Regions from separate parts of the Streptomyces sp. WI03-4A genome, predicted to be linked through region 1. Evidence: riboswitches for the same ligand, from Rfam matches in the RefSeq annotation. Region 1 holds a riboswitch; each other region holds the start of a gene.
The links. A riboswitch is a leader RNA that binds a small molecule or an ion and turns the genes downstream of it on or off. The one in region 1 is predicted to bind cyclic di-AMP.

Region 1 (11,008 bases):
GAGGGCGCCCGCCCCGATGACGTCGACCCGGCCCGGGTGCATCGACGGGATCGCCGCGCGCTCGGCGTGCGTGGAGCGCAGCAGCCCCTCGGTGATCTCGCGGACGCGGTCGTGGGAGATCCGGGAGTGGTGGATGCGCGCGGAGTCGTACTCCGGCAGGTCCTGGGCGATCGCGGACACCGTGGTGACCGAGCCCGCGAGGCCCACCAGGGTGTGCGCCTCGCGCAGCGGGACCGTCCGCTCGGCGAGGTCGAGGGCGGCCTCGATGTCGGCCCTTATCGCGGCGACCTGCGCCTCGGTGGGCGGGTCGCTCACCTTGCCGTCGTGCACCAGGTGCCGTTCCGTCATCCGCACGCAGCCCACGTCCACGGAGCGGGCGGCCCGCACGTGGTCGTCGCCGACCACGAACTCGGTGGAGCCGCCGCCGATGTCCACGACGAGGTAGGGCCGGGCGAGGTCGTCACGGCCCGTCAGCTCCCTGGTGGCACCGGTGAAGGAGAACTCGGCCTCCTGGTCGCCGGTGATGACCTCGGGCTCGACACCGAGGATGTCCACGACCCCGCGGACGAAGTCGTCCCGGTTCTCGGCGTCGCGGGAGGCGGAGGTGGCGACGAAGCGGAGCTTCTCGGCGCCGTGCTCCTTGATGATCTCCGCGTACGCGCGGCACGCGGCGAAGGTGCGTTCCAGCGCCTCGGGGGCGAGCCGGCCGGTGCGGTCGACGCCCTGGCCGAGCCGCACGATCGTCATGCGCCGGTCCAGGTCGACGAGTTCACCCGTCGCGGGGTCGGCGTCGGCGACCAGGAGCCGGATGGAGTTCGTACCGCAGTCGATGGCGGCGACGCGGGTCACTTGGCATCCCCCTCGGCGGGCTCGGCGGCCTCGGCCGGCGTCACGCACGGCCCCTTGGCCCACCACTCGGGCAGCATCGCGATGGCCTCGTCGCCCAGCGGGTTCACGCCCGGCCCCGCGGCCAGCGAGTGGGCGACGAGCACGTGCAGGCACTTCACCCGGTCCGGCATTCCGCCGGCGCTCGGGAAGCCCTCCAGGACCTCGATCTCGTCGCGGCGCCGGATGTAGTCCTCGTGCGCGGCGCGGTAGGCGGCGGCCAGTTCCGGGTCGGTGGCCAGCCGCTCGGTCATCTCCTTCATGACGCCGTTCGCCTCCAGCGTGCCGATCGCCGAGGCGGCGCGCGGGCACGTCAGGTAGTACGTCGTCGGGAAGGGCGTGCCGTCGGGCAGGCGGGGTGCCGTCTCCACGACGTCCGGCTGGCCGCAGGGGCAGCGGTGCGCGATGGCCCGAAGGCCCCGCGGCGGGCGGCCGAGCTGCTGCTCGAAGGCCTCGACGTCCGCGTCGGTGGGCTCGGTGTGCGGAGTGGGCGGCGGAGGCGTTTCCATGACTGCTTTCAGGGTGGCTTTCTGTCGGTCACCGGCCGGGGGCCGGCTCACTGGTCGGAGGCGTCGGACTTGTCGACCCCGTCCCAGACGTTCGCGTACCAGGGCCGGCGGGCGGCCCCGAGGTCGGCGCGGGACTGCTTGGCCGCGCCCGGGTCGATCACGACGTACCCGGTCTCCCCGGGCATCACGTAGTGCAACCGGCGCCGGATCTGCTGTTCGGCGTAGGCGTCGTCCTGCCAGCGCGCCTTCAGGTCGCGGAGCTGCTCGACGCGTCTGCGGGCCTGTTCCTGCTGCCGCTGCTGGTCGGCGATCTCGGCGCGCTGCGAGACGTACTGCCGCATCGGGTAGGCGAGCGCGACGATCATCGAGCACAGGACCAGCGCGAGCAGGGCCGCGCGGCCCGTGAGCCGGGAGCGGCGCGCCTGCCGCTTGGTCTGGGAGCGGTAGACCCGGGCCGCCGTCTGCTCGCCGAGCAGCCGCAGCCTGGTCGCGGTGGAGAAACGGTCCCGGTCCTTCACGGCCATGTGGCTTGCCGCCTCCCCTTCCACGTGCGTACGTCCCCGGACACGGTACGGGACCGGGTACGGGGACGTACGTACGACTGGCTAAGACTTAGCCCGGTGGGAGGTCAGCCCTTGGAGACCTCGACGTGGCCGCGGAAGCGCGGGAACGCGCTGCGACCGGCGTAGACGGCGGCGTCGTCGAGGATCTCCTCGATGCGCAGCAGCTGGTTGTACTTGGCGACACGCTCGGAGCGGGCCGGGGCACCGGTCTTGATCTGGCCGCAGTTGGTGGCGACGGCCAGGTCGGCGATGGTGACGTCCTCGGTCTCGCCGGAGCGGTGCGACATCATGCACTTGAAGCCGTTGCGCTGGGCCAGCTCGACGGCGTCCAGGGTCTCGGTGAGCGAGCCGATCTGGTTCACCTTCACCAGCAGGGCGTTGGCGGTGCCCTCCTCGATGCCGCGGGCGAGGCGCTCGGGGTTGGTGACGAACAGGTCGTCGCCGACGAGCTGGACCTTGTCGCCGAGCTTGTCGGTGATGACCTTCCAGCCGGCCCAGTCGTCCTCGAACAGCGGGTCCTCGATGGAGACGAGCGGGTAGGCCGCGACGAGCTCCTCGTAGTACTCCGTCATCTCGGCGGCGGAGCGCTCCTTGCCCTCGAAGAGGTACTTGCCGTCCTTGTAGAACTCGGAGGCGGCGACGTCGAGGGCGAGGGCGATCTGCTCGCCGGGCGTGTAGCCGGCTTCCTTGACGGCCTCGAGGATGAGGTCGAGGGCCTCGCGGTTGGAGCCGAGGTTCGGGGCGAAGCCGCCCTCGTCGCCGAGGCCGGTGGCCAGACCCTTGCTCTTCAGGACCTTCTTCAGCGTGTGGTAGACCTCGGTGCCCCAGCGCAGGGCCTCGGAGAAGGACTCCGCGCCGATCGGGGCGATCATGAACTCCTGGATGTCCACGTTGGAGTCGGCGTGCGAGCCGCCGTTCAGGATGTTCATCATCGGCACCGGGAGCAGGTGCGCGTTGGGGCCGCCCAGGTAGCGGAACAGCGGCAGGTCGCTGGCCTCGGAGGCGGCATGGGCGACGGCGAGGGAGACGCCGAGGATGGCGTTGGCGCCGAGCGAGCCCTTGTTGTCGGTGGCGTCCAGGTCGAACATGGCCTGGTCGATCAGGCGCTGCTCGGTGGCGTCGTAGCCGACCAGCTCGGGGCCGATCTGCTCGATGACGGCGAGGACGGCCTTCTCGACACCCTTGCCCTGGTAGCGGTTCGGGTCACCGTCGCGCAGCTCGATGGCCTCGAAGGCGCCGGTGGAGGCGCCGGACGGAACGGCGGCACGACCCGTGCTGCCGTCGTCGAGGCCGACCTCGACCTCGACCGTGGGGTTGCCTCGGGAGTCCAGGATTTCCCGGGCTACGACGACGTCGATGGACGGCACGAGCATCTCCTTCATGGATGTGACGCTGGTTGTGCGGGGCTGGTGTGCCGCGCGCCTAGAGCCTAACCGTCCAAGGGGCGTCGGCCACCGACCGACCGTCCCGTGGACAGGCGAGGACTGGGAGGGACAGGGGGAACCGTACCCATTGTTTCCGTCCGGAACAAAGGGGCTTGCGCGTGAGGCCCGGCCGAACACCCGGGAAACAGCAGAACCCCGCCCCGGCGCGTACGGGGGACGACGCGCCGGGGCGGGGAGCCCGTGGGGACGGGGGACGACTCTCACGGGGCCTCAGGGCCGGAACCCGGGGGTGAGAGCGCGGTGCTCCCTGAGGGAGCCGGGGGTCACTTCAGGTGGAGCTGCTGACCCGGGTAGATGAGGTTGGCGTCCTGGACGATGTCCTTGTTCAGCTCGAAGAGCTTCTTCCAGCCGCCCTGGACGTGGTGCTTGCCGGCGATGAGGCTGAGGGTGTCGCCCTTGACGACCTTGTACTCGCCGTCACCCTTCTTGACCTTCTTGCCGGTCGGGGTGGTGACGGTCTTGCTCGCCGACGGGGCGGTGCGGGTGGCCGAGCGGTTGGCGGCCTGCTGGTCGGTGGAGCGGGTGGTGGTGGTGCTCTTGCTCGTACCGGCCGAGGCGGCGGCACCGGAGTACGGGGTGCCGGACAGGCCCGTGCCACAGACCGGCCAGGCTCCCTTGCCCTGCGCGGCCAGCACCTTCTCGGCGACGGCTATCTGCTGCGCCTTGCTGGCCTGGTTGGCCTGCGCGGCGTAGGCGGTGCCGCCGTACGCCGCCCAGGTGGAGGCGGAGAACTGCAGACCGCCGTAGTAGCCGTTGCCGGTGTTGATGGACCAGTTGCCGCCGGACTCGCACTGGGCGACCTTGTCCCACTCGGAGGCGGTGGCGGCGGAGGCGTTGCCGGCCGCCATCAGCGGAGCGGCGACGACGGCGCCGGTGACACCGGCGAACGTGATGGCGCGGACGGCCTTGGACGGACGACGGTGCTTGCCCTTGCCGGAAAACAGCATGGATCGATCCCCTCACCGACGCCTGCGAGGTGAGCTGTCGGGTTCGGGCCGGTTGAGTTGCCCGGCCGTGCCTCCCTGGGAGGCACGGCTCCACCCCTAGCCGGTTCCAGCTCGACTGCTGGGCCCGGCACTTACCTTGGGTCCCCCGCTCCTGCCTGCGGCGCGTGACGCGACGACTGTTCCCGGGCAACCGCTGGCAGGATTCGGCGTTGCGACTGCCGGGGCTCGTGGTGACGAGCGGCCTTGACCGTAGACAGGCGATCGACGGAATTTCAAAGACGATCAGGGCTTCTGAGACTCATCCCACACTTTCACCAAACCGGACATTAGTGAGTGAAGTGGGGCGTCAACTCCCGCCACTATTCGCCCGTTTCGGCACCTACTCGCAGGGTCTGACCGGCACTGATGTCGTCGGGATCGGCACCGATCGCCTTCTTGTTCTGGTCGTAGAGCGCGTGCCACCCGCCGTCGACGTCAAGGGAGTCGGCGATGGAGGCGAGGCTGTCCCCCTCGTGGACCGTGTAGGTGTCGGCGGCGCGGGAGGCGTGACGGCCGGAAGAGGAGTCACTCTGACCGTTTGTCACGCTTTCGTCCGCACTGGTGCCGCGGTGACGCCCGCCGCTGCTCACCGCACCGGTGTCGACCAGGCTCCAAGAACTCCCGGCCTGCCACGAATTGTCCGAGTCGTCCGTGGCGGGTTCCACAGGGGAGGACCCGGTCTCCTGCGTGCCACCGGAGTCCGGGGAGGAGGATTTGTCCGACTTGGGAGTGTCGGCCCCCTTGTCGGAACCGTGGGCGTCACCGGCCTTGTCCTTGCCCTTGCTCTTGCCCGACGACGGCTTGGCGTCGACGGAAGGCGAGGAGTCGGGGGACGAGGAGGGGCCGGACGAGGTGGGCGAATCCGGCAGGCCGGACGAGTCGGAATCCGCGCCGGAATCACCCTGCGAGTCGTCCGTGGATCCGGAGTCACCCTGACCCGACGAGCCCTCGCCGGAGCCGCCGACGCCCGTGTCGACGTTCACCGAACCGGAGTTGGAGGTCAGGCCCGACAGCAGGGCGCAGGTCGCCCAGGGGGTGGTGCCCCGGTCGGCGAGGATCTTCTCGGCGACGGCGATCTGCTGCGAACGGCTGGCCTGGTCGGCGCTGGAGGCGTACTGACCGCCGCCGTACTTGTCCCAGTCGTCCTGGGATATCTGGAGACCGCCGTAGTAACCGTTGCCCGTGTCGGCGCTCCAGGAGCCGCCGCTCTCGCACTCGGCCACCTTGTCCCAAGTGGTGCCGTCGGCCGCGTTGGCGCTCGCGGCGCCGAGGAGCGGGATCGCGATGGCGGACCCGGTCACCCCCGCCGCTACGAGCAGAGCCGGGGCCTGACGGGGGCGACGATGGCGGCCGTTCCCGGAGAGCATGCGGAGACCTTTCGTGCGACAGCAGGACCGGCGCGGCGCAAGGAACTCCGCGCCACGCTGATGGGTGAACGTATAGGCAGACGATCACTTGTCACAAGTTAATGCCGCGTAGATCACGTGAAGATCACAGAGTTGAACACCGCATGTATGTCGGCCCGTACCACTGCGTCAGGGGGCGGGCGTGAACTCCACGGGCAGGGTGCGCAGACCGCGCATGATGAGTCCGCCGCGCCAGCGCAGCTCCGCCGGATCCACCGCGAGCCTCAGGTCGGGCAGGCGGGTCAGCAGCGTGCCGAGCGCTGTCTGGCCCTCCAGCCGGGCGAGCGGGGCGCCGAGGCAGTAGTGGATGCCGTGCCCGTACCCGAGGTGCTGGTTGTCCCGCCGCGACAGGTCGAGCACGTCCGGATCGGCGAACCGCTCCGGGTCCCGGTCGGCGGCGGCGAGCACGACGAGCACCGGGTCCCCGGCGGCGATGTCCTGCCCGCCGACGGTGAGCGGACGGGTGGCGAAGCGCCAGGTCGCCAGCTCCACCGGGCCGTCGTAGCGCAGCAGTTCCTCGACGCCGGTCTCCAGCAGGCCGCGCTCACCGCGGGCCAGGGAGTCCTGCAGCCGGTGACGCTGACCGGGATGGGTGAGCAGCGCGTACGTCCCGTTGCCGATCAGGTTCACCGTGGTCTCGAACCCGGCGAACAGCAGGATGAAGGCCATGGCCGCGGCCTCGTTCTCGGTGAGGTGCTCGCCGTGGTCGGAGGCGCGGATGAGCCCGGAGAGCAGGTCCTCGCCGGCGGCCGGGGTGTCGGGCAGCGCCTCGCGCTTGCGGTGGATCAGCTCGGCGAGGTAACCGCGCATCTTCTTCACGGACCGCGCGACACCGCCGCGCGGGCCTCCGCCGTGCCGGATCATCATGCCCGCCCAGTCCCGGAAGTCGTCCTGGTCCTCGCGCGGGACGCCGAGCAGGTCGCAGATCGCGTAGATGGGGAGCGGGAAGGCGAACTCGTGGATGAGGTCGGCCGAACCGGTCGCGGCGAACCGGTCGATGAGCTGGTCGGTCAGCTCCTGCACCCGGGGCGCGAACTCGGCGACCCTGCGGGGGGTGAACGCCTTGCTGACCAGCCGGCGCAGCCGGGTGTGGTCCGGCGGGTCGATGTTCAGCAGGTGCGTCATCAGCTCGGCCTTGCGCTCACCCGGGATACCGGTCTTGCCTTTGGCGTGCGCGGGCTCGTCGTGATGCGCCGGGTTCTTGCTCAGCCGCTGGTCGGCCAGCGCCTGCTTGGCGTCGGCGTACCGGGTGACCAGCCAGGCCTCCACCCCGCTGGGCAGCCGCGTGCGGTGCACGGGCGCGTGCTCGCGGAGCCAGGCATAGGCGGGGTACGGGTCGCCAGCGAACTCCCACGTGAAGAGTTCGGGGGCCGTCGGGGGGTGGGGCTGGTCGGTCACTCCCCGACGGTATCCGGCCCGCCGGGACTCGCGCCGCGGGCGTCCGTGGGCGACAGCCCGTCCGGGTCCCCCGTCGTCAGTCCCCGGCGCCGCCGGTGCCCTGGCCCTCCGTCTGCCTGATCGCGTCCCGGTACACCCGGGCCGCCGCGCGCAGTGCCGCCTCCGGGTCCACGCCGTCGGCCTCGGCGCGGACCGCGAGCGCCAGCAGCTCGTAGCCGATGCCGTCGCCCTGGGGCAGTGGGACGTCGAGGCCCGCCGTGCGCACGCGGGAGGCGAGCTTGGCGGTGAGGGCGAGGCCGGGCTGGCCGAGGGGGACGCCCTCGGTGACCGAGCTGCGCCGCTTCTCCTCGGCCTTGGTGCGCAGCCAGTGCTCCTTGACGTCCTCCGGGGTCTCGGCCGTCTCCTCGCCGAACACGTGGGGGTGGCGGTGGATCAGCTTGGCGACGATGCCGCCGGCCACGTCGTCCACGGAGAAAGGCGCGTCCGGGTCCTCCTCGGCGATGCGGGAGTGGAAGACGACCTGGAGCAGCACGTCGCCCAGTTCCTCTCGCAGTTCGTCGCGGTCGCCGGCCTCGATCGCCTCGACCAGCTCGTACGCCTCCTCGATGCCGTACTTGGCCAGGCCCTCGTGGGTCTGCCGGGAGGACCAGGGGCATTCGAGGCGGATGCGGTCCATGACCTGGACGAGGTCGAGGAGGCGGGCGCCGGGCAGGTCGTAGGAGGCGGGCAGCAGCTCCAGCTCGGGCATGCGCACCCTGCCGGAGCCCGCCAGACGGGCGAGTCCGTCGGTGAGGGCGGGCTCCCCCTCGCCCGTGGCCACGACCACCGCGGTCCGCCCGCCGGCGCACGCGTCGACCAGCTCCTGCGCGGTGGGGGACGCCTCCGTCACCGCTATCCCGGCCTCCCGCAGGTAGGGCAGCTGCGGATGCGCGCCGTCCGCGCACAGCACGGTGTCGGCGGCGCGCAGCGCCTGCCACGCGGGCCAGGACAGCAGCCCGGGGGCGACACGATGGCTGGTGGTGAGCAGGACGATGCGGCCGGGGACGGCTTCGGGGCTGGTTGCGTTCACCATCCGAACGTAACCCACGGCACGGACGCACGGGATCGGTTGTCCACAGGGCCGGGATCACCGTGTGATCGTAGGACCGGCAGTGCTACGCCGGCTGCTGCTGCGCGGTGGTCGTGACCTCGTGCACCCACGGCGTGCCGGCGTCCACGCGGCTGCTCTTCTGCACGTCCCAGGAGCCGTAGCGCGGGTTGAGGTCGATGTGCAGCTCGCCGGAGGCCTTCGACAGGGCCTTCCAGAAGGCCGGCTGGCTGGTGTCGGTGCCGAGCTTCGCGGCGAGCTTCTGCGCCTCCAGCTGGAGGCGGAGGTTGTCGTCCAGGCGCTCGGGCGCGATGCCGTACTTCTGCAGCCAGGTCGTCTGCAGCCCCTTGGCACCGCCGGCCTGCTGCTCCAGGCCCGCCCGCATCTGCAGGACCTCCTTGCGGGTGACCGCGATCCCCTCGTCCTGCGCGGCTCGGTGCAGCACCCGGTCCAGGACCATGTTGTGCAGGGTGTCGCGGGTGAGGCTGCCGGTGGAGGCGAGGACCTGCTGGTACTGGGTCTCGTCCGGCACCGCGGCCCGCTGTGCCTCGCGTACCTCGTTGACCCGGCCCTCGAGCTGGGCGACGGTGATGCGCTGTCCTCCCACCACGGCGGCCGCGCCCGGGTGCGCCTCGCTTCCGCACGCGGTGAGCAGGGGGGCCGCCGCGGCGAGCGCGGCGGAGAGGACGAGCGCGGTGCGACGGCGGTGCAAGGAGACCTCCAAGGGGAGATTGTGCGGCGGTGCACAAAGTCTTGCGGTGATCGATGGTAGGCAGTCGGCACGCTGTGGCCAACCCATTCGACCAACGATTCACGCGCGCTTCGGGCACCGCCGCGCGTCCCGCCCGGATCAGCCGGTGATGGCCACCGGCGCGTCCCACGCGTCACGGTCGACCGTGAGCGTCACACCGCCGTGCGCCTCCTTGCTGTTGACCATGTACTGGTGGGCCCGGCTGTGGCCGGTGAACCGGGTGGCGCCCCACGGCCAGTCCGTGGTGGTGGTGTTCTTCTTGTCCCACAGCGCGTACCAGAGGTTGCCCGGCAGGTCCGTCTGGTTCGTCGCGGTGGCGATCGCCTTGGCGCTGGAGCTGGTGAAGCCGTAGTAGCCGGCGCGGTACGTCTTGGCGTGCAGGCCCTTGTCGAAGGCGCGCACGTAGGCCAGCACGGCGTTGTTGCACGACGTGTTCGTGCTGTCGTACGCCTCCATGTCGAGGTAGATCGCGCTGCCCGCCTTCATGCCGAGCGCGGCGGCCCTGGCCACGGCGTCGGCGGCGTCCGTCGCGCCGAGGGAGGCCGCGGTGGAGGCGGTCAGCTTCTCGGGGTCGGAGCCGGACTGGCAGGGCGGCTGGGCGCCGACGTAGATCGGGACGAGCTTCCAGCCCAGCCCGCTGACGTACTTGACCCAGGAGGAGGTCAGGTTGGGCTGGGCGCAGCCGCGGTTCTTGCCGCCCACGTAGACGGCGGCGGCGCCGTAGAAGCCGGTGTGCCAGGCCTTCATGGTGGATTGGGAGGGCGCGGTGCAGGTGTCGAAGGCGCGGCCGGTGAAGGTCTTCTGCGCGGGCCAGGCCGTGGCGGCCATGGAGGTCTGTGCCGCGATGCCGGCGCCGGCGGCCACCGCCGCCCCGGCCACCGCCCACGTGACGTACCTGCGCTTCTTCGACTGGCGATGGCCGGCCATGAAACCCCACCCTTGCTCGTGCGTGCCGTGGCAAAACGAACGGCAACCTATCCCGTGCCGTTGCCGACTTCGGAAAACGCGATCCCCCGGAGATCACAAGAATCAGCCGGGGAACGGCAAAAACTATCCGCGCACCTGTCCCAGCCACTGGAGGGTCCGGCGGATCTCCCCGGCCAGCGGGTGGCCGGGGCCCTGGAAGCGTTCGACGTCCACGAGCAGCCGCGCGAGCGTGTCGTGGGCGGCGGGCCGGTCCCCGACGGCGAGCAGCAGGTGGCCGATGCGGCGCCGGACGTCGTGCGCGAGCTGCGGGTCGCCGGAGACGTACTGGTTCTCGTAGTACGGCAGCAGGGCGCGGTACTCGGCGAGCGCGGCCGCCGGTTCGCCGAGCTGTTCCAGGCACTGGGCCGCCTCGTAGCGGTAGCGCAGGGACTGCGGGTCGGCCTGGCCGGCCTCGGCGGCGCGCTCGTCGGCCAGCCGGCGCAGCTCGGGCAGCGCGCGCCGGTACTGGCCGTCGTCCATGAGGGTGGCCGCGTACTGCTTGCGCAGGGTGCGCACCACCGGGGAGTGCTCGCCGTGCTGCTCGGCCGCGGTGGGCAGGATGGCGCCGAGGATGTCCACGGCCTGGGTGATCCGGCCCTCGCCGAGGAGCCGCTTGATCTCGTCGACGGCGGCGGCCACGTCGGGCTTGCCGGTCACCGCCGGCGCGGGCGCGACGGGTGCGGGCTGCGGCGCTGGTGTCCGGGCGCGGTCCGGCCAGGGAGCGTGCGGGCGCAGGAAGGGGCGGGTGGGGTCCAGGGGCGCGCCGGTCGGCATGCCCCGTGCGGGCAGCAGCAGTTCGAGGTGCTCGTAGACCTCCTGCGCGGAGGCCGGCCGGTGCTGCGGGTCCTTGGAGAGCAGGCGCAGCACGAGCGCCTCCAGGGCCTCGGGGACCTCCGGGCGGATGCGCCGCACGGGTACCGGCGGCTCGTACAGGTGCCGGTGCAGCACGCCGAGCGCCGTGGAGCCGGCGAACGGCACCTCGCCGCTGAGCAGTTCGTGCAGCAGCACGCCG
Region 2 (9,280 bases), on a different contig from region 1:
GAGTTCACCGAGCGCACGAGCACGGGCCCGCGCACGCTGGACCCCTACGGCAAGCTGTTCGAGAGCAGGGTCGTCTTCCTGGGGACGCCGCTCGACGACACGGCGGCGAGCGACGTCATCGCCCAGTTCATGCAGCTCGAACACGCGGCCCCGGAACAGGACATCACGCTCTACCTCAACTGCCCGGGCGGCTCGTTCGGCGCGATGACGGCGGTCTACGACACGCTGCGGTACGTCACCTGCGACGTGCGGACCTACTGCCTGGGCCAGGCCGCGTCGGTCGCCGCCGTGCTGCTCGCGGCCGGGACACCCGGCAAGCGGTTCGCCCTGCCCGGCGCACGGGTCGTCCTGGAGCAGCCCGCACTGCGCGAACCGGTCGAGGGGCAGACCGGCGACCTGCTGATCCAGGCCCGGGAACTGGTCCGGGCACGCGAACTGATGGAGGAGATGCTGGTCCGGCACACCGGTCGCACCGCCGGGCGGGTGCACCAGGACCTGGAGCGGGTCCTGGTGCTCGACGCGCCGGGCGCACGGGCGTACGGCCTGGTGGACGGTGTGGTCCCGGGACGCAGGGACACGCCCGGCACCGGGCACGCGGGGTGAGCCGCCGATGCTGCCACCGGAACTTCCGCCGCTGCCCGCGCTGACCAGGGCCGAGGGCGAGCTGATCGACTGTTACCTCGAGGCCGTGGACCTGCTGGGCCGGATCAACCCGGCCCAGGACGGGGACACCTACCGCGGGCTGCGCGCGGCACAGGCCCTGGTGCGCAAGGCGGTCGAACTGCGCGACGCGCTGACCCTGATGCACCAACGGGGCGAGACGGAGCTGCACGGGGACACGCTGGCACGCGCTTTGCGGGTGCTCGACGGCGAGCGCCGCACTGCGCGCGTCACGCTCCCGCCCGACTGCGTCGGCTGATCCGGACGCATCTCCGGCCCGTACGGGCCCCGTTGTCGACGGGCCGCGCGTGCGCGGCTTGAAACGGCCCGAACGACGTACCCCCGGCCGGCGTATCTCCGGAGCTTTTTTCGGGCCTTCCGACTTGCGCGACAGGGGGGTTCCGGACCCCCTCTCGGGTGCTCCGCCCCAGGTCCGAGGCTACGTGCGGGTTCTGACGGTCGTTCGAACACAGCCCTGTCCACCCGAACGGGTGAGTGGTGAGTAACGCCACAAATTGCCGTTTGCGTTGGGATTTTCCGACTCCTGTGAGTGAAGATCCGTGTCTGACGACAAGCCCCCGCCACCGCGGCGGGGCGGTCCGGGCGGACGCCGAGTCCTGCCGCCGCCCGGATGACCGGTCGACAGGAGTGGATCGGCAGGAGTGGAGGACCCGAGCAAGACGGGTCGCCGGGACGGACGTTCGTCGCAGACGGACGGTCGTGCCGAGCAACCCTTGGGGTGAAGCCGCGACAACGCGGCCGGGCAACTTCGCCAGCCCGAATCCGACAGGTCATCCTTCACAGGCGGCTGACGAAGGGTTGCGCATGACTGCGCTCAATCGTGTCCCGTCGCTCATGGCCCGGGCCGGTACGGCCTCGGCCCTCACGCTTGCCGCCGTGGGCGGCTCGATCGCGGTGCCGGGCCTCGCCACCGACGCCTCCGCCGCGACGCTGGCGACGAAGGCGCTGCAGATCGCCGCGTCCAAGAAGGGCGCCCCGTACGCCTGGGGTGCCACCGGACCGCGGCGGTTCGACTGCTCGGGGCTGACGCTCTACTCGTTCAAGAAGGCCGGCAAGAAGCTGCCCCGTACGGCCGCCCAGCAGTACAACAAGACGCACCACATCTCGGCCAGGAGCCGCAAGGCCGGCGACCTGGTGTTCTTCCACTCGGGGTCCAGCGTCTACCACGTGGGCATCTACGCCGGTAAGAACAAGATCTGGCACGCGCCGAGGACCGGGTCGGTGGTACGGCTGGAGAAGATCTGGACCAGGAGCGTCTGGTACGGCCGGGTCAGCTGACCCTGGCTCAGGGCAGGAGCGGCTCCGCGACGGGGCCGCTCCGAGCACCGTCAGCGCCGTCCCGGCGCCTCCCGCGGCCTGCGGGCGGCCCAGGGCGGCGCTCGGACGTTCAGGCGTCACGGAGGTCCCTGGACGGCCTCTCGGCGGGCTCCCAGGGCTACGGCTCCTGCTGGCCCGCCGTGGTGACCGGTTCGGCCGGGATGCTCCAGGGCAGTTCGATGGACACCGTCTTGCCGCCCTCGCGCGTGGGGCGGATGCGCAGTTTGCCGCCGCACTCCGCGGTGAGCCAGCGGATGATGACCATGCCGCGCCCGTTGTCCTGCTGGACGGCCGCGGGCAGTCTCTTCGGGAAGCGTGGATGGCTGTCCGTGACTCCGATGCGCAGGTGTTCGTCACGGTCCAGCGCGATGTCGACCGTGAAGGTGGGTGACTGGCCGAAGGTGTGCTGTACGGCGTTGGTGGCGAGTTCGGAGACGATGAGCCGCACGGTGTCGGCCACGTCGGTGTCCGACGGCAGGCCCCACTCCGCAAGCGTTTCCACCACGTAGGAACGCGCCGCGGAGACCGAGGCGGGATCGCTCGGCAGAGTGACGGATGCTTCCAGATGGTCTGCCATGGCGAGGTCGTCCCTTTCCCACGGGACCGCAGTCCGACGAGGAGCGGATGGTTCGAGTACGGTCCCGGACTGGTGCTGTTTCGCCAGACTGCCATCACCGGGCCGGTCGGGGGAGCGATCCACCAAGATATGCATATATCTGTCGCTCAAAGCGGTGAACTCTGCGACGCGAGACCGTATATGGGCGGCCCGGAAGGAGTAAGGAGTTGCCCATGCAGAACGGTCCCGCGGTGCGGCGCCGCAAACTGGGCGCCGAACTGCGCACGCTGCGCACCGGGGCGGGGCTCACCAGTGGCGAGGCGGCCCGTCTCGTGGGCTGGCACCAGTCGAAGGTGAGCCGTATCGAGACCGGCGCCAGCGGGGTGAAACCGGCCGATGTGCGGTTACTGCTCGACGCGTACGGGGTGCGGGAAGGACAGCGGCGTGAGCTGCTGCTGATGCTGGCGGGGGCCGAGGAGGCCGGTGGCCGCAGCCGGTGGTGGCACGCCTACCGGGGGATCCTGCCGCCCACCTACCGCGATTTCATCAGTCTGGAGTCACAGGCGAGCGGGATGCGCACCCTGGAGACGACGGTGGTTCCCGGCCTGCTGCAGACGCCCGAATACGCGCGTGCCGTGACCCGCGCGGCCGTCGGCGGCGTGGACGACGAGCGGCTCGACGCACTGGTCGAGGTGCGGCTGGCCAGGCAGGACGTGCTGCGGGCCGATCCGCCGCTGGAGCTGAGCGCCGTACTGGACGAGGCGGTGCTCAGACGTGAGATCGGCGGGCCCGAGGTGATGGCGCGGCAGCTGGAACGGCTGCTCGAGGCCGCTCGGCTGCCCCAAGTACGGCTCCAGGTGCTGCCGTTCGGCGCGGGGGCGCATGTCGGTCTCACCGGGCCTTTCGTTATCTTCTCATTTCCGAGCACTTCTGATCTGGATGTGGTTGTTCTCGACCAGTTGACGAGTAGCCTCTACCTGGAACGGAAAGAAGACCTCAAGGCCTACGCGGAGGCCTTCGACACCCTTCGGATCCACGCCCTTTCCCCCCAGGACTCGTTGGATTACATCGCCGGGATAGGTGACGGCGCGTAAGGAGGCACCATGACTGCACTGCCTCGGAACGTCCCTGCCAGTACCGACCTGCACGACGTGCGCTGGCTGCGCAGCAGCTACAGCACGGGAGCGAACAACTGCGTGGAGACGGCCCGGCCGCGCTCCGGTCCCTGGGCCGGACTGCTCGCCGTGCGCGACTCCAAGAACCCGTCCGGGCCCGCGCTGCTCTTCTCAGCGGGGAGCTGGGTCGGCTTCACGGCCACGCTCCACTGAGCCCGCCCACTGTCAGCCGACTGACCCTTACCGATCTCCGCCGATCGTGACCGGTCCTGACCGATACCTATCGGTCAATTCCGATCACACTCGCGCGATGCCCGGCCGTGTCACGCCGACTCATGGTCGTGTTTCGCCGATCACACGTACAGCGCGTTCGATCTCGGCCCCGGACAGGTCCGCGCGGGCGGTCAGCCTCAGCCGTGAGATGCCGTCGGGCACGGAAGGAGGACGGAAGCAGCCCACGGCCAGGCCCGCAGTGCGGCAGTCGGCCGCCCAGCGCACCGCCTGCTCCGGGGACGGAGCCCGCACGGAGACCACCGCGGCGTCCGGACGTACCGCCTCGTGTCCCGCGGCGGTCAGCCGTGCGTGCAGTTCCGCGGCGACCGCGCGGGCCCGCGCGGCCCGCGCCGGTTCGCGCCGCAGCAGCCGGAGCGCCGCCAGCGCCGCCCCCGCGGCGGCCGGGGCGAGGCCCGTGTCGAAGATGAACGTCCGGGCCGCGTTGACCAGATGATCGATCACCCGGGCCGGACCGAGCACCGCACCGCCCTGGCTGCCCAGCGATTTCGACAGCGTGACCGTGACCACCACGTCCGGCGCGCCCGCCAGGCCGGCCGCGTACGGGGCGCCCTGGCCGCCGTCTCCCAGCACACCCAGGCCGTGGGCGTCGTCCACCACGAGACCGGCGCCGTGCTCCCGGCACACCTCGGCCAGCGCGGCCAGCGGAGCCGCGTCCCCGTCGACGGAGAAGACGGTGTCGGAGACGACGATCGCCTCGCCCTCGTGCGTGCCGAGCGCCTTGGCCACGGCCCGCGGGTCGGCGTGCCCGACCACCTGGGTGGCGCCCCGGGCCAGCCGGCAGCCGTCGATGAGGGAGGCGTGGTTGCCGGCGTCGGACACCACGAGCGATCCGTGCGGGCCCAGCGCGGTGACGGCGGCCAGGTTGGCGGCGTAGCCGGAGGAGAAGACCAGGGCCGCCTCGAAGCCGCAGAAGTCCGCCAGCTCGCGCTCCAGCTCCGTGTGCAGCTCGGTGGTGCCGGTGACCAGCCGGGAACCGGTGGAACCGCCGCCCCAGGTCCGGGCGGCGGCGGCCGCGCCCTCGGTGACCTCGGGGTGGTGCGCCAGGCCCAGGTAGTCGTTGCTCGCCAGGTCCAGCAGCGGCGAGTCGGCGGGGCGCGGGCGCAGGGTCCGTACGAGTCCCGCGCGGCGCCGCGCCTCGGCCTGCTCGTCGATCCAGCCGAACGCCATGGGTCCTCCGGGCTTTTGTAGGTAGCGGACAGACACTAGCGGCACGCCCGGCCGCCCACGGTGTGGCAATACCCACACGTCGAAGTGCCACTGTTGTGCAAACTCTCCTTGGCCCGGAGCGGCCCCGTAGGACAGGATCGGCTCTCATGGACCTGCTGAACACGCTGGTGGACAAGGGGCTTCGGCGCGAACTGCCGACCCGCGAGGAAGCTCTGGCCGTACTGGCCACCTCCGACGACGACCTGCTCGACGTGGTGGCCGCGGCCGGCAAGGTACGCCGGCAGTGGTTCGGCCGACGGGTGAAACTCAACTACCTGGTCAACCTGAAGTCCGGCCTGTGTCCGGAGGACTGCTCCTACTGCTCGCAGCGGCTCGGCTCCACCGCCGGCATCCTCAAGTACACCTGGCTCAAGCCCGACGAGGCCTCGCAGGCGGCGGCCGCGGGCCTGGCCGGCGGGGCCAAGCGGGTCTGCCTGGTGGCCAGCGGGCGGGGCCCGACGGACCGTGACGTGGACCGGGTCTCCGAGACCATCAAGACCATCAAGGACCAGAACGAGGGCGTCGAGGTGTGCGCGTGCCTCGGACTGCTCTCCGACGGCCAGGCCGAGCGGCTGCGCGAGGCCGGCGCGGACGCCTACAACCACAACCTGAACACCTCCGAGGCCACCTACGAGGAGATCACCACCACCCACACGTACGCCGACCGGGTGGACACGGTGCAGAAGGCGCACGCCGCCGGTCTGTCCGCCTGCTCGGGTCTGATCGCCGGCATGGGCGAGACCGACGAGGACCTGGTCGACGTCGTCTTCTCGCTGCGCGAACTCGACCCGGACTCGGTGCCGGTGAACTTCCTGATCCCGTTCGAGGGGACCCCGCTCGCCAAGGAGTGGAACCTCACCCCGCAGCGCTGCCTGCGCATCCTCGCGATGGTCCGCTTCGTCTGCCCGGACGTGGAGGTGCGCATCGCGGGCGGCCGCGAGGTCCATCTGCGCACGATGCAGCCGCTCGCGCTGCACCTGGCCAACTCCATCTTCCTCGGCGACTACCTGACCAGCGAGGGCCAGGCGGGCAAGGCCGACCTGGAGATGATCGCGGACGCCGGGTTCGAGGTGGAGGGCGCCGGCGAGGTCACCCTGCCGGAGCACCGCGCGGCGGCCGCACAGGGCGGTTGCGGGTCGCACGAGAGCGCCGGGTGCGGATCGCCCGAGGGGGCGGGCTGCGGATCGCACGAGAGCGCCGGCTGCGGGTCCGTCTGCGGCTCGCACGAGGCTGCGGACGCCCCCGGTACGGCCGTGGTGCCCGCCGCGGCCGCCGAGCCGCGCACCGACCTCGTCGCCGTGCGCCGCCGCGGTGCCGGAACGGACCTCGCGCCCAATGCCTGAGCTGTCCGGCCCGGACGTGTCCGAGCTGCTGGAGCTGGACCGGCGGCACGTGTGGCATCCGTACGGTCCGATGCCCGGGCGTGCCGAACCGCTCGTCGTGGAGTCGGCGAGCGGGGTCCGGCTGCGGCTCGCCGACGGTGCGGGCGAGCTGGTCGACGGCATGTCCTCGTGGTGGTCGGCGATCCACGGCTACAACCACCCCGTGCTCAACGAGGCCGCGCACGAGCAGCTCGGGCGGATGAGCCACGTCATGTTCGGCGGGCTCACGCACGAGCCCGCCGTACGCCTGGCGAAGCTCCTTGTCGACATGTCGCCCGACGGTCTCGAGCATGTGTTCCTGGCCGACTCCGGATCGGTGTCGGTCGAGGTCGCCGTGAAGATGTGCCTGCAGTACTGGCGTTCGCTCGGCCGGCCCGGCAAGCAGCGGCTGCTGACCTGGCGGGGCGGCTACCACGGCGACACCTGGCAGCCGATGTCGGTGTGCGATCCCGACGGCGGGATGCACGAGCTGTGGACCGGTGTGCTGCCGCGCCAGGTGTTCGTGGGCGCGCCCCCGGCCGAGTACGAGGAGTCGTACGCCGAGCTGCTGCGCTCGGCGATCGAGCGGCACGCGGACGAGCTGGCCGCGGTGGTCGTGGAGCCGGTGGTGCAGGGCGCGGGCGGGATGCGGTTCCACTCCCCCGCGTACCTGCGGGTGCTGCGCGAGGCGTGCGACGCGCACGACGTGCTGCTGGTCTTCGACGAGATCGCCACCGGATTCGGTCGCACGGGTCAGCTCTTCGCCGCGGAGCACGCCGCCGTCACGCCGGACGTGATGTGCGTGGGCAAGGCGCTGACCGGCGGTTATCTGACGATGGCGGCCACGCTGTGCACCGCGCGGGTCGCGGACGGCATCTCGCGCGGCGAGGTGCCCGTGCTGGCCCACGGGCCGACGTTCATGGGCAATCCGCTGGCGGCCGCCGTGGCCTGCGCCTCGATCGGGCTGCTGCTCGGCCAGGACTGGCGCGCGGAGGTCGCGCGGATCGAGACGGGTCTGCGCGAGGGGCTCGCCCCGGCCGCGGACCTGCCGGGTGTGAAGGACGTCCGGGTGCTGGGCGCCATCGGGGTGGTCCAGCTCGACCACGAGGTGGACATGGCCGCGGCCACCCGAGCCGCCGTGCGGGAGGGCGTGTGGCTGCGCCCGTTCCGCGATCTGGTCTACACGATGCCGCCGTACGTCACCGGTGACGCGGACGTGGCACGGATCGCGCGCGCGGTGTGCGCCGCGGCGCGGGAGGGTTGAGATGCCGGTACTGGTGATCACGGGGACGGGCACGGAGGTCGGCAAGACCGTCACGACCGCGGCCGTCGCCGCCGCGGCGCTCGCGGCCGGGCGGTCGGTGGCCGTGCTGAAGGCCGCGCAGACCGGGGTACGGCCGGACGAGCGCGGGGACGCCGACGAGGTCGCGCGGCTCGCGGGGCCGGTGACGGCCACCGAGCTGGCCCGCTTCCCGGAGCCGCTGGCACCGGGTACGGCGGCCCGGCGGGCCGGGATGGCCCCGGTGCATCCGCGGGAGGTGGCCGAGGCCGCGGCCAAGCTGGCGACCGAGCACGACCTGGTGCTGGTCGAGGGCGCGGGCGGGCTGCTCGTACGGTTCGACGCGGCCGGCGGGACACTGGCGGACGCGGCCCGGCTGCTGGACGCGCCGGTGCTGGTGGTCGCCTCCGCCGGTCTCGGCACGCTGAACACCACGGAGCTGACGGCCCGTGAACTGCGGGCGCGTGAGATCGAACCGGCCGGTGTGGTGATCGGCAGCTGGCCGGACGAGCCCGACCTCGCCTGCCGCTGCAACGTCGCCGACCTGCCGGAGGTCGCCGGAGTGCCCCTGCTCGGCGCACTCCCCGCCGGCGCGGGCGCCCTCCCTCCCACCGAGTTCCGCACGAGGGCCCCGGAATGGCTGGCCCCCCGCCTCGAAGGCACCTGGGACGCGGAGGCGTTCCGCATCCGCGAGGCGCGCTGAGGGGTTTCGGGGCAGGGGTGGTGGGCCGGGGCTCGGTGGGTGGGCCGGCCTGGTCCGAGCGGGCTCAGGTCGGACCGGCCTGGGGTGAGCGGGCCTGGGGTGAGCTGGGCTTGGGTGAACCGAGCCGGGCTGGACGGCCCTCCTCGGCCGAGCCTGGCAGTGGTGCGCCGGACCCGACCGGACCCGACCGGACCGACCGGGCCGACCGGGCCGACCCTAGCCCGGTCTACCCCGGGCCAGCCTGCGCCTGGCTGGGCCAGGGCTTGGCCTGGGCCGGGCTCGGACAGGCTGAGCCGAGCCACACTGGAACGGCTGAGCCGGACCGGGCCGGGCCCGGCTGCGCCGGACCAAGCCGGACGGGTCCGAGCGGACCGAGCCTGACCGCGGCGGACGGGTCCGACCCGCCCCCCGGCGCCCCCGACAGGCCTACGCCCGGGGCGTGTGGGGCGGGCGGGGAGCGGTGGTCGTCGGTGGGCCGTACGGACCCGCCGGCAAGGGTGGAACGGGGCTTCGCGGGGGACACTCACCGTAGGACCGACCCGTCCGGGAGGTTGCCATGCGCTTGTCGTCGGCCGGTTCCGGCGCCGCGGCACGAAGCCCCGTCCACCATCCCATCTTCGCCCGCTACTACGCCCGGTTCAGCGTCGACGCCGAGACGCGCCTCGGCATGGCCGGGATACGCGAGCGGCTGCTCGCCGGGCTGTCGGGGCGGGTGATCGAGATCGGCGCCGGCAACGGCCTGAACTTCGCCCATTACCCAGGAGCCGT
Region 3 (11,008 bases), on a different contig from region 1:
GCTCAGGTGTCTACAGCTTCTCCACCGGCGCGTACCGCAGCAGCAGCCGCTTCGGCTTGCCGTCCCCGAAGTCGATCGTCGCCTGGGCCTTGTCCTCCACGCCCGAGACCGCGACGACCGTGCCGAGCCCGAACTGGTCGTGGGTGACCCGGTCGCCGACGGCGAGGGCCACGGCCGGCTTCTCGGAGGCCCGCCGGGTGGCGAACCCGGACGCGCCCGCCGCCGAGGAGCGGGAGCGGGACGAGGACAGCGAGGCCGCGATCCCGGAGACCGGCGCGGCGGCCCGCGGCGCGGGAGCGCCCGTCCGCTTCCACTCCAGGTGGGTGGTCGGGATCTCCTCCAGGAAGCGGGAGGGCGGGTTGTACGAGGGCTGTCCCCAGGCGCTGCGCATCGCCGAGCGCGTGAGGTAGAGCCGCTCACGGGCGCGCGTGATGCCGACGTAGGCCAGGCGCCGCTCCTCCTCCAGCTCCTTGGTCTGGCCGAGGGCGCGCATGTGCGGGAAGACGCCGTCCTCCATGCCGGTCAGGAAGACGACCGGGAACTCGAGCCCCTTGGCGGTGTGGAGGGTCATCAGGGTGATGACGCCGGCGCCGTCCTCCTCGTCCGGGATCTGGTCGGAGTCGGCGACCAGGGCGACCTGCTCCAGGAAGTCGGCGAGCGTGCCGGTCTCGCCCTCCCCGCGCTCCTGCTCGAACTCCAGGGCCACGGCGGCGAGTTCCTGGAGGTTCTCGATGCGGGTCTCGTCCTGCGGGTCGGTGGATGCCTGCAACTCGGCCAGGTAGCCGGTGCGTTCCAGTATCGCCTCCAGGACCGTGGCCGGTCCGGCGCCGGACTCCACGATCGTCCGGAGGTCTTCCATCAGCACGTTGAACCGCTTGACGGCGTTCGTCGACCGCGCGGCCATGCCGTACGCCTCGTCCACCCGCTTCAGCGCCTGCGGGAAGCTGATCTTCTCGCGCTGGGCGAGGGCGTCGACCATCGCCTCCGCGCGCTCGCCGATGCCCCGCTTGGGGACGTTGAGGATGCGGCGCAGCGGCACCGAGTCCTCGGGGTTGGCGAGGACGCGCAGGTAGGCCAGGACGTCCCGGACCTCCTTGCGCTCGTAGAAGCGCACGCCGCCGACGACCTTGTAGGGCAGGCCGACGCGAATGAAGACCTCTTCGAAGACACGGGACTGGGCGTTGGTGCGGTAGAAGACGGCGACGTCCCCGGCCTTCGCCTCGCCCGCGTCGGTGAGGCGGTCTATCTCGTCGGCGACGAACTGGGCCTCGTCGTGCTCGGTGTCCGCCACGTAGCCGGTGATCCGCGCGCCCTGGCCGGCGTTGGTCCACAGGTTCTTCGGACGGCGGGACTCGTTGCGCTCGATGACCGCGTTGGCCGCCGAGAGGATCGTCTGGGTGGAGCGGTAGTTCTGCTCCAGCAGGATCGTCGTGGCGTCCGGGTAGTCCTCTTCGAACTGGAGGATGTTGCGGATGGTCGCGCCGCGGAAGGCGTAGATCGACTGGTCCGCGTCACCGACCACGCAGAGCTCGGCGGGCGGCAGGTCGGCCTCGCTCGGCGGCACGTCCACCGGGTGCTCGGCGGTGCCGACGAGTTCGCGCACCAGGGCGTACTGGGCGTGGTTGGTGTCCTGGTACTCGTCGACCAGGACGTGCCGGAAGCGGCGGCGGTAGTGCTCGGCGACGTCCGGGAAGGCGCGCAGCAGGTTGACCGTCGTCATGATCAGGTCGTCGAAGTCGAGCGCGTTGGCCTCGCGCAGCCGCGACTGGTAGAGCGCATAGGCCTGCGCGAGGGTCTTCTCGAAGCCGTCGGTGGCCTGGGCGGCGAAGTCCTCCTCGTCGATCAGCTCGTTCTTGAGGTTGCTGACCTTGGCGCTGAAGGACTTGGGCGGGAACCGCTTGGGGTCGAGGTCGAGGTCCCGGCAGACCAGGGCCATCAGGCGCTTGCTGTCGGCGGCGTCGTAGATCGAGAAGGACGAGGTGAAGCCGAGCCTCTTCGACTCGCGCCGCAGGATCCGCACGCACGCGCTGTGGAAGGTCATGACCCACATCGCGTTCGCGCGCGGGCCGACGAGCTGCTCCACGCGCTCCTTCATCTCGCCCGCGGCCTTGTTGGTGAAGGTGATCGCGAGGATCTGGCCGGGGTGCACGTGCCGCTCGGCGAGCAGGTGGGCGATGCGGTGGGTGAGCACCCGGGTCTTGCCCGAGCCCGCGCCGGCGACGATGAGCAGCGGTGAGCCGGCGTGGACGACGGCCGCGCGCTGGTTCTCGTTCAGCCCGTCGAGGAGCGCGGCCGCGTCGAGCGCGGGGCGGGGGGCGCCGTCGCGGTAGTGGGCGTCACGGTCCGGCGGCACGTCGAACTTCCCGCCGAACAGATCGTCCGGAACGGGCTCCGGCGCGTGATCGTCCTCGGGCGGCGGCGGGTGCTCCTCCTCGTGCCCACGAGGGGCCTGGAGGTCCGCCAGGAAGCTGTCGTCAAAGAGGCTGCTCATCGCTCTACGAGTCTAGGGCGCCGCACCGACAACCGGTCCCCGCCCCGGAAACCCGGTCCGCGCGGGGGCCGCAACCGGACACGGCGCACCGCGGCCGGCCGCCGCGCCACGGACGCCGACATGGCCCTCACGCTGCGAGAGCGCCTTGTCACACCGGTGTGAAACAGGCGCCAGGTCACGGAAATGTATCGGACATAAGCCACACCAACCTTCACAGGAGTCACACGAGTTGGCTAGGTTGCCGTCAGGCCGCACGCACCCCTTCCGGCGAACGTCGCCGGGCGTCGCGGCCTCCGCCGAGTCCGGTGCGCCTTCGCGCGGCCGGAGCCGGGGACCCACCGATCCCGGGGTGAATCGGCCGACTCCCGCCCGGGACGACGCCGTAGGGCAACCCTTCCGAACCACCCGCCCGAACCCGACAGCTAACCCGGTAGGCGGCACGTTGGAAGGAGTCGCCACCCTTGGCGTCGCACCGCAAGCCGCGACCCGGCGGAAGTGGACCGGGTCTGCGCACCCCCGCTCTCGCCACCGCCGCGCTCACCTCCGTGGCCGTCCTGTCCCAGACGGCCGAGGCGGCCCCCGCCGACGACGGCGGGCCGAGCGTGGAGGAGATCGAGAAGAAGATCGACGAGTTCTACCGGCGGGCCGAGTCGCCGGCCGAGCCGTCCGTGGACACCCCGGAACGGACCGTACGGCAGCGGGGCCGGCTGGACTCCCTGCGCGGGAAGGTGGCGTTCGGCGACGGCCCGCAGGAGCCGGAGCACGACCGGCGTCCGCCGGACTACTTCGACCAGACCCGGCTGATGGACCGGCTGGCGTCGACGGTGAAGAAGCGGCAGGAGACCGCCAGGAGCACCGACGCGGGCGCCGAGGTTCCGGACGCCTCGGCGCACGCCCCCGCGCGCGCCCGAGCCGCCGTCCAGCCGCGGGAGACCGCCACGGCGGCCGTGTCGGCGTACGACCCGAAGACCGCCAAGGCCGCCGTCCAGCGCAAGCTCGCCGCCGCCCGGAAGCTGATGTCCCTGCTGACCGCCCCGGAGGACCCGGCCTCGGCTCCGGCCCCGAGTCCGGCCCTGAGTCCGCCCCCGCCCCCGTCTCCGGTCCCGTCCGCGGCCGGGCGGCACGGGCGGCACGGGCGGCGGGAGGCCGCGGCGCCGTCGTACCAGGCGTCGCCGGGCGTGCGGGCGACCAGGGCCGACCTGGCGATCGCCTTCGCCCGCGGCCAGATCGGCAAGCCGTACGTGAACGGGGCCAGCGGGCCCGGCTCCTACGACTGCGCCGGTCTCACCCGGGCCGCCTGGAAGGCCGCCGGTGTCACCCTGCCGCGCACCGCCCGCGCCCAGGCCGCCGTGGGCACGACGGTCCCGCTCGCCGACGCGCGCCCCGGTGACCTGGTCTTCTTCCACGATGACCTGAGCCATGTGGGTCTGTGCACGGGGGACGGGACGATGATCCACGCGCCGGGGCCCGGCGCGTACGTCCGCGAGGAGTCCCTCCGCCACGACGGCGACTCGGTCGTCCACAGCGTGGTCCGGCCCGCCTGACGCACCACCGCGCGTCCGGGACGTCCCGGACGCGCGGTCGTCCTCCTTTCCAGCCCCCCACGCGCGCGTGGCCTCCTCGTCCGGCCGGCGCGGCTCCCCGGCATCGGGATCACGCCGGGCATCTCAGGTCTGCGGATCAGGGCCCGGCGCTGAGCGTCACGTCCGCGGCGCGGTGGGGAAGGTCCCTCACGTCCACAGCACGGCGATGAAGATGTTCGCCGTGGTCAGCAGGCCGACCAGGCCGAAGACGCGCTTGTCCACCTTCTCCTCGTCGCGCTGCACGTAGACCAGCCCGAGGATGACGATCAGCAGGGCCAGCTTCACGCCGATCTTGATGGTGTCGACGTGGTGGCCGTCGGCCTCGTTGAGCCCGACCAGGGCCACACCGGTGACCAGCATGGTGAAGGCCCCGTGCAGCATCCCGGGGACGAAGCGGGCCGTGCCCCGGCCCATCGCCTTCATCTGGGTGAGGAAACCGCCGAGCAGCGCGGCGATGCCGATGATGTGCAGGCCGACGAGGAGATGGATGAGTACGTCCATGAGCCCGGAGCCTAATGAGGGGCCTCGGACCCGCCGTCACCGGGCCCGGGCGTGACATCGGACGGATCTTGCATATATGCGCCCCATAGCACCACAGCGCTTCCTGGTGTCCCGCATTCCGCGCATCGATCACCACGCTGCGTGAAGGTGTCGACTCCGGCACGGCAACACGGTCACTTACGGTCACGTTTCGATCCACCGACGCCAGTTCCGCACTCCGCGTTACCAAGCTGTCACAGGCGGGCCTAGCGTCCTCCCCCAGGTGACCGGCACCCCACCGCCGCCCGGGCCAGGGGCGGCCGCCGGTCGCCGCGCCGAGAAAGGCCCGGCGGTGGCCCGCTCCCCCTGTGCGGGCCATCGCCGGTCGCCTCGATCGCCCAGACGCAGCAGTCCCACGAAAGGTCGTGACGGTCCAGGTGGCAGCGCACCGCAAGCCCCGACAGCGCTCGCTCGGCGGCAGCACCGCCCGTACGGCCGTCACCCTCGCCCTCGCGGGCGCGGCCACCGCCACGGTGTTCGACGGCACCGGCAGCGCCGCCCCGGAGCCGACCGTGGCGCAGGTGAAGGCCAAGGTGGACAAGCTGTACCAGCAGGCGGAGGCCGCCACCGAGACCTACGACGGGGCCAGGGAGAAGGCCGGTGCGGCCCAGCGGCGGCTGAACTCGCTGCGGGACCAGACCGCGCGCAGGCAGCAGAAGCTCAACTCGGCCCGTGACGCGCTGGGAACCTTCGCCGCGGCGCAGTACCGCGAGGGCGGCATCGACCCCTCCTGGCAGCTCGCCCTCTCCAGCGACCCCGACCGGTACCTGGACGGCGCCGCGTTCGCCGAGCGGGCCGGCGAGCGGCGGGCCGGTGCGGTGGCCCGGGTGCGCGAGCAGCTGCGGGAGATCGAGCAGCTGCACGGAGCCGCCCGCGCCGAGCTGACCGCGCTGCGGTCGCGGCAGGCGGAGCTGCGGCGGCAGAAGCAGACCATCACCGGGAAGCTGGCGCAGGCGCGCCGGCTGCTGGCGCGGCTCACTCCGCGGGAGCGGGCGCAGGTCACCGGGGACAGCGGCGCGCCGGGGCACGCCACCCGGTCCGCCCCGGACGCCCGGCAGCCGCTGGACGAGCCGGGACCGCCCTCCTCCGCCCCGGACTCCCGCGCCGCGGCGGCCGTCGCCTACGCCTACCAGAAGCTCGGCAGCCCGTACGTGTGGGGCGCGACCGGCCCGGACGCCTTCGACTGCTCGGGCCTGGCCCTGGCCGCCTACCGTTCGGCCGGGGTCTCGCTCCCCCGCACCACCTACGCGCAGATCAACGCCGGCCGACGCGTCTCCCGGTCCGAACTGCGGCCGGGCGACCTGGTGTTCTTCTACTCCGGCATCAGCCACGTCGGCATCTACGTCGGCAACGGGCAGATGATCCACGCGCCCAACCCCTCGGCGCCGGTCCGCCTGGCCCCCATCGACCAGATGCCGTTCGCCGGGGCGGCCCGGGTGGCCTGAGGCCGGCCGGGCCGGGGGTCAGACCAGGCGGCGGGCGGTGGCCCAGCGGGTCAGCTCGTGCCGGTTGGACAGCTGGAGCTTGCGCAGGACCGCCGAGACGTGGGACTCGACCGTCTTCACCGAGATGAACAGCTGCTTGGCGATCTCCTTGTACGCGTAACCGCGGGCGATCAGGCGCAGCACCTCCCGTTCGCGCTGGGTGAGGCGGTCCAGGTCCTCGTCGACCGGCGGGGCGTCGGTGGAGGCGAAGGCGTCCAGGACGAACCCGGCCAGGCGCGGCGAGAAGACGGCGTCGCCCTCCTGCACCCGGAAGATCGAGTCGATCAGGTCGGTGCCCGTGATGGTCTTGGTGACGTAGCCGCGGGCGCCGCCGCGGATCACCCCGATCACGTCCTCGGCGGCGTCCGACACGGACAGCGCGAGGAAGCGGACGGGCGCCTCGGCGGCCGACATCAACGCCGCGCACCGGCGCAGCACTTCGACCCCGCCGCCGCCCGGGAGGTGGACGTCGAGGAGGACCACCTCGGGCCGGGTCGCCGTGATGACGGTGACCGCCTGGTCGACGTCCGCGGCCTCGCCGACCACCTCCACACCGGTCTGGGCGGTCTGGCCGATCTCGGCCTGGACGCCGGTGCGGAACATCCGGTGGTCGTCCACGAGCACCACGCGCACGTGCCGCTCCCCCGGGCCGGTCCCGGGCCGCTCCGCCGCCCCCGCCGTACCGTTCGCCTCGGTCGCGTCGCTCATGACGTCCTCTCCGCCCTCTCCATCTCCAGCTCGACCTCCGTGCCGCCGCCCGGCACCGCCCGCAGCCGGGCCGTGCCGCCGTTGCGTTCCATACGGCCGATGATCGATTCTCTGACGCCCATGCGGTCGGCGGGTATCGAGTCGAGATCGAAGCCCGGGCCGCGGTCGCGGACGGACACGAAGACCGTCTTCCCCTCGACCTCGGCGTAGACCTGCACGGCGCCGCCCTCGCCACCGTACTTGGCGGCGTTCACCATCGCCTCGCGCGCGGCCTGCATCTGCGCGGCGGTCCTCTCGTCGAGCGGGCAGTCGCCGACCACGACCACCTCGATGGGCACGCCGTGCTTGTCCTCGACCTCGGCCGCGTTGCGCCGCACCGCCTCGGCGACCGTGTCCGGCTCGTCGGCCTCGTCCTTGCCGGTGCCCTCCGGCTTGTACAGCCAGGTGCGCAGGTCCCGCTCCTGGGCACGGGCCAGGCGGCGCACCTCGCCCGCGTTGTCGGCGTTGCGCTGGATCAGGGTGAGGGTGTGCAGCACGGAGTCGTGGACGTGGGCGGCGACCTCGGCGCGCTCCTGGGCGCGGATGCGCATCAGGCGTTCCTCGGACAGGTCCTGGGTCATGCGGACGAGATAGGGGCCGGCGAGCAGTGTGATGCCGACCAGGACGGCGAGCGCGGCCTGGAGGACCGCGCCGAGGTGGGCGGCCGAACCCTGCATGACGAAGATGGCCGAGACACCGGCGGTGACCAGCAGGACGCCGACGCCCGCGCGCAGCAGGGTGAGGGTGCGCCGCCGGCTGCCCACCTCGACCCAGCGGGCCCGGCGGGCGTTGTCCGCCTGGCGCCAGACGAGGGCGACACCGGCCGCGACCAGGACGGCGGGCAGCAGGTACGCCTTGGCGCCGCCGGTCAGGTTGACGCTGCCCACGAAGACCATGGACACGATGACCATGAGGAGCAGCGCGACGATCTGGCCCTTGTCGGGCTTGCGGGCGACCAGTCTTCGGCGGCCGTCCGGCGAGGTCTCGGTGCCGACCAGGGACTGCGGCCGCTGGTCGCCGACGCCGCCGACGCCGAGCGGCACGAAGAACCAGAACGCGGCGTACAGCAGCGCTCCGAGCCCGTCGGCCATGAACAGGCCGACGAAGGCGAGCCGGACCCAGATCACGGGCAGCCCGAGATGGCCCGCGAGTCCCCGTGCCACTCCGCCGAGCCAGCGGCCGTCGCTGCTGCGGTAGAGCTTGCGCGGGGGCCGCGGGTCGTCGAGTGGCAGGCTTGCGGCTTCCGGCATGCCAACGATGGTCACACGGGCAGGTGTACGGAGCATCAGGGTCGGCCCCCTAGACGCCCCTGATCTTCGGGCGAGGCACCGCAACCGGCCCGGGAGCGTCACCGGAACGCCCGGAGCCGTGCCCCGAACACCTCCCCGGGCCGCCTCGGGGCGGATCTCAGGGTTCGCCCAGGGTCATCCCGGCTCCCGCCGCGGCGGACGGCCCGTCACCATGGACGCATGACGGATCACGAGCACGCCGCGACGGGTCCGGGACCCGGCACCGGCCCGCGCCCGGCCCCGGGCACCGGGGCGACGGATGCCGAGCCCGCCGCGACGGGACGCGGGCGACGGACGGAGGGGACCGAAAGCAGGGAAAGGACCGAGACGACCGAGGGGACCGGGGGCACGGGGCCCACGCCGGCGCAGGGCGCCGACGGACCGCTCCACCGCTTCCGGCGCGACCGTGCGCACAAGACGATCGCGGGCGTGTGCGCCGGACTCGGGCGCCGGACCGACATGGACCCGGTGATCTTCCGCATCACCCTGGCCGTGCTGGCCGCGACCGGCGGCATCGGCCTGATCTTCTACGGCTTCGCCTGGCTCCTCGTGCCGTTCGACGAGGAGGAGAACGAGGTACGCAAGCTGCTGACCGGGCGGGTCGACGGCCAGGCGCTGGCCGCCGTGCTGTTCGCCCTGGTCGGCTGCGGGATCTTCCTGACCATGCTGAAGAACGGCGGGGTGCTGACCTTCGCTGTGGTGCTCTCCCTGCTGCTGGCCGGCGCCGGCTACTGGTCCCGGCGGCGGGACGCGGCCGACCCCGACCCGCTCGCCGCCCAGGCCGCCGCCGACGCCCCGCCGGAGGCCCAGGCACCGCCGGTCGCCACCGCCTACCCGTCCTGGTGGCGGGACCCGATCGTCAAGGACGGCACGCACATCGGCGGCACCGGCTATCTGTGGGGCCCGCCCGAGGCCCGTGCCCACGACCCCGCCTCGGCGGTCGACGTCGGCGTCGCCACGCCCTGGACCCACCACGGCTCCGTGCAGCCACCGCGCACCGCGCCCGTGGCACCGCGCGAACCGCGCTGGATCGGCGGCTGGGTCTTCCTGCTCGCCCTGCTGGCCGGGGGGCTCGGCACCGGCCTGACCTGGGACACGCACCCGCTGGGCACCAGTCTGCAGACCGGCCTGGCCTGTGCGCTCGCGGTCTTCGGCCTGGGCATCGCGCTCAGCGCCTTCCTCGGGCGGACGGGGGCGGGATCGGTGTTCCTGGCGCTCGTCACGGCGGCGCTGCTCGCGGGGGTCACGGCCCTGCCGGGGGACATCACGACCCACTGGCACCGGACGTCGTGGCGGCCGGCCACGGTCGCGGACGTGCGCCCCGCCTACGACCTCGGCACCGGCGAGGCCACCCTGGACCTGTCCGGCCTGCGGCCGGCGAAGGGACAGAGGGTCAGCACGGACGCCCACGTGGGCGCGGGACAGCTGAAGGTGATCGTGCCCGCGGACACGGTCGTGCGGATGAACATCGACGTGGGGGTGGGCGACATCCGCCTGCCCGGTGACGACAGGAAGGACGTGGACGTGCGGCCGGGCAGACACACCGAGACGACCCTGAGCCCGGTCAGGGGCGACGGCAAGGACGCGGGCACGCTGGACCTGGACCTCCAGGTCGCCGTCGGGAACGTGGCGGTGACCCGTGCTGCGTCATGAGTTCCGGCCCGGCAGGCTGGTCGTCGGTCTCTCCCTCACCGCCGCCGGCGCGGTCTTCGCCGGTGACGCGGCGGGGTGGTGGCAGACCCCGTGGTTCGTCATGATCCCGCTCGTCGTGGGCGGCTTGCTCCTGGGCGGCGTCACCTCGGCCGTGGCCCGGGGCATGCGCAGCCGGCGCGGGAGCGAGGGTCAGTAGCGCCGGCTGCGTTGTCGCCGCGCGCGCAGGAGCGCGTCCACCGAGAGGTAGGGCGCCCCGGCGAGGACCAGGGGCAGCCAGGCCATCAGGAAGGCGAGGTCGTTGCCGTAGTAGTAGGGCGTCGTGGCCCAGCTGACGGTGAGCCACAGGCTGAGGGAGATCAGCGCTCCGCCGAGGGCGGCCAGGCGGCCGAACAGCCCGAGCAGGGTGCCGAGGCCCACGGCCAGCTCGCCGAGGGCGATGGCGTAGCCGAAGCCGACCGGGTTCTTGAGGGCCAGGTCGATCAGGGCGGGGACGGCGGATGCGGCGCGGGCCGAACGCATGGTGTCGCCGATCGAGCCGGCGCCGCCGGCTTTCAGGAAGGCGCTGTCGGTGAGCTTGTTCAGGCCCGCGTAGACGAAGGTGACCCCGAGGAAGACACGGAGCGGAAGGAGGGCGTATCGGGTGGCGGTGTCGCGCAGACCGCCACCGCCGTTCAGGTGTGCCGTCTGCGTGTCCGTCCGAATGCCGTGAGTCATCGCTGCAGCCGCCTCTCGCCCGCCGTGCGGAGCCCTTGTCCGACGATACGTACGGCGGGCGCGCGGGGTTCAATCCTCCCGCACTTCCTTTTCCCGATATCGGGCCCACTCGGAGACCGCCGTCGCGACTCCCCCGCCGCACGGCCGTCCGGCAGCCCGGCCGTCCCTCAGTCGGTGACCTCGACGACGCACCGGTTGGTCGCCACCCCGGCCGCTGTCACCACCTGCACCTCCACCGAACCGGGCTCGACCTCGACCGGTACCGGCACGGTCAGGACGGTGTCCGAGGGGTTGCGGAAGCCACCGGCGACGGGGACCAGCGGGACGTGCACGTCGACCGCGCCGATGCGCACGACCATCCGGGAGAGCCGGTCGGCGCTCCGGGCGCCGGGCGGGACGAAACCGGCGCCGCGGATCTCGATGTCGTCGCCGGTGCGGATCGGCCCGTCCAGGTCGCCGGGCTCGCGGGCCCGGACCACGGAGAGGATCACGGGACGGCCGCCCTCG

Region 2: linked by a shared signal. The riboswitch ahead of PV343_RS02205 (C40 family peptidase) and the one ahead of PV343_RS23280 (transglycosylase family protein) in region 1 are both predicted to bind cyclic di-AMP.
Region 3: linked by a shared signal. The riboswitch ahead of PV343_RS32405 (C40 family peptidase) and the one ahead of PV343_RS23280 (transglycosylase family protein) in region 1 are both predicted to bind cyclic di-AMP.

What each region holds. Positions count from the first base shown of each region.
Region 1 covers NZ_JARAUO010000024.1:20,365-31,372, reverse strand. The annotation lists gene PV343_RS23300 (Ppx/GppA phosphatase family protein) at 1-849, opposite strand, end outside; gene PV343_RS23295 (DUF501 domain-containing protein) at 846-1,394, opposite strand; gene PV343_RS23290 (FtsB family cell division protein) at 1,442-1,918, opposite strand; gene eno (phosphopyruvate hydratase) at 2,023-3,330, opposite strand; gene PV343_RS23280 (transglycosylase family protein) at 3,666-4,349, opposite strand; cyclic di-AMP (ydaO/yuaA leader) riboswitch at 4,354-4,522, opposite strand; gene PV343_RS23275 (transglycosylase family protein) at 4,709-5,755, opposite strand; gene PV343_RS23270 (cytochrome P450 family protein) at 5,924-7,192, opposite strand; gene PV343_RS23265 (nucleoside triphosphate pyrophosphohydrolase) at 7,269-8,264, opposite strand; gene PV343_RS23260 (SurA N-terminal domain-containing protein) at 8,347-8,991, opposite strand; gene PV343_RS23255 (glycoside hydrolase domain-containing protein) at 9,130-9,957, opposite strand; gene PV343_RS23250 (serine/threonine-protein kinase) at 10,081-11,008, opposite strand, start outside.
Region 2 covers NZ_JARAUO010000001.1:469,725-479,004, forward strand. The annotation lists gene PV343_RS02195 (ATP-dependent Clp protease proteolytic subunit) at 1-603, shown strand, start outside; gene PV343_RS02200 (hypothetical protein) at 611-919, shown strand; cyclic di-AMP (ydaO/yuaA leader) riboswitch at 1,353-1,483, shown strand; gene PV343_RS02205 (C40 family peptidase) at 1,486-1,959, shown strand; gene PV343_RS02210 (ATP-binding protein) at 2,117-2,575, opposite strand; gene PV343_RS02215 (helix-turn-helix domain-containing protein) at 2,788-3,648, shown strand; gene PV343_RS02220 (DUF397 domain-containing protein) at 3,658-3,882, shown strand; gene PV343_RS02225 (8-amino-7-oxononanoate synthase) at 4,003-5,130, opposite strand; gene bioB (biotin synthase BioB) at 5,277-6,512, shown strand; gene PV343_RS02235 (adenosylmethionine--8-amino-7-oxononanoate transaminase) at 6,505-7,794, shown strand; gene bioD (dethiobiotin synthase) at 7,796-8,512, shown strand; gene PV343_RS02245 (class I SAM-dependent methyltransferase) at 9,069-9,280, shown strand, end outside.
Region 3 covers NZ_JARAUO010000043.1:4,844-15,851, forward strand. The annotation lists gene pcrA (DNA helicase PcrA) at 11-2,491, opposite strand; cyclic di-AMP (ydaO/yuaA leader) riboswitch at 2,776-2,945, shown strand; gene PV343_RS32405 (C40 family peptidase) at 2,953-4,035, shown strand; gene PV343_RS32410 (hypothetical protein) at 4,222-4,575, opposite strand; gene PV343_RS32415 (C40 family peptidase) at 4,992-6,059, shown strand; gene PV343_RS32420 (response regulator transcription factor) at 6,078-6,806, opposite strand; gene PV343_RS32425 (PspC domain-containing protein) at 6,803-8,095, opposite strand; gene PV343_RS32430 (PspC domain-containing protein) at 8,315-9,787, shown strand; gene PV343_RS32435 (hypothetical protein) at 9,774-9,983, shown strand; gene PV343_RS32440 (TQO small subunit DoxD) at 9,977-10,501, opposite strand; gene PV343_RS32445 (hypothetical protein) at 10,669-11,008, opposite strand, start outside.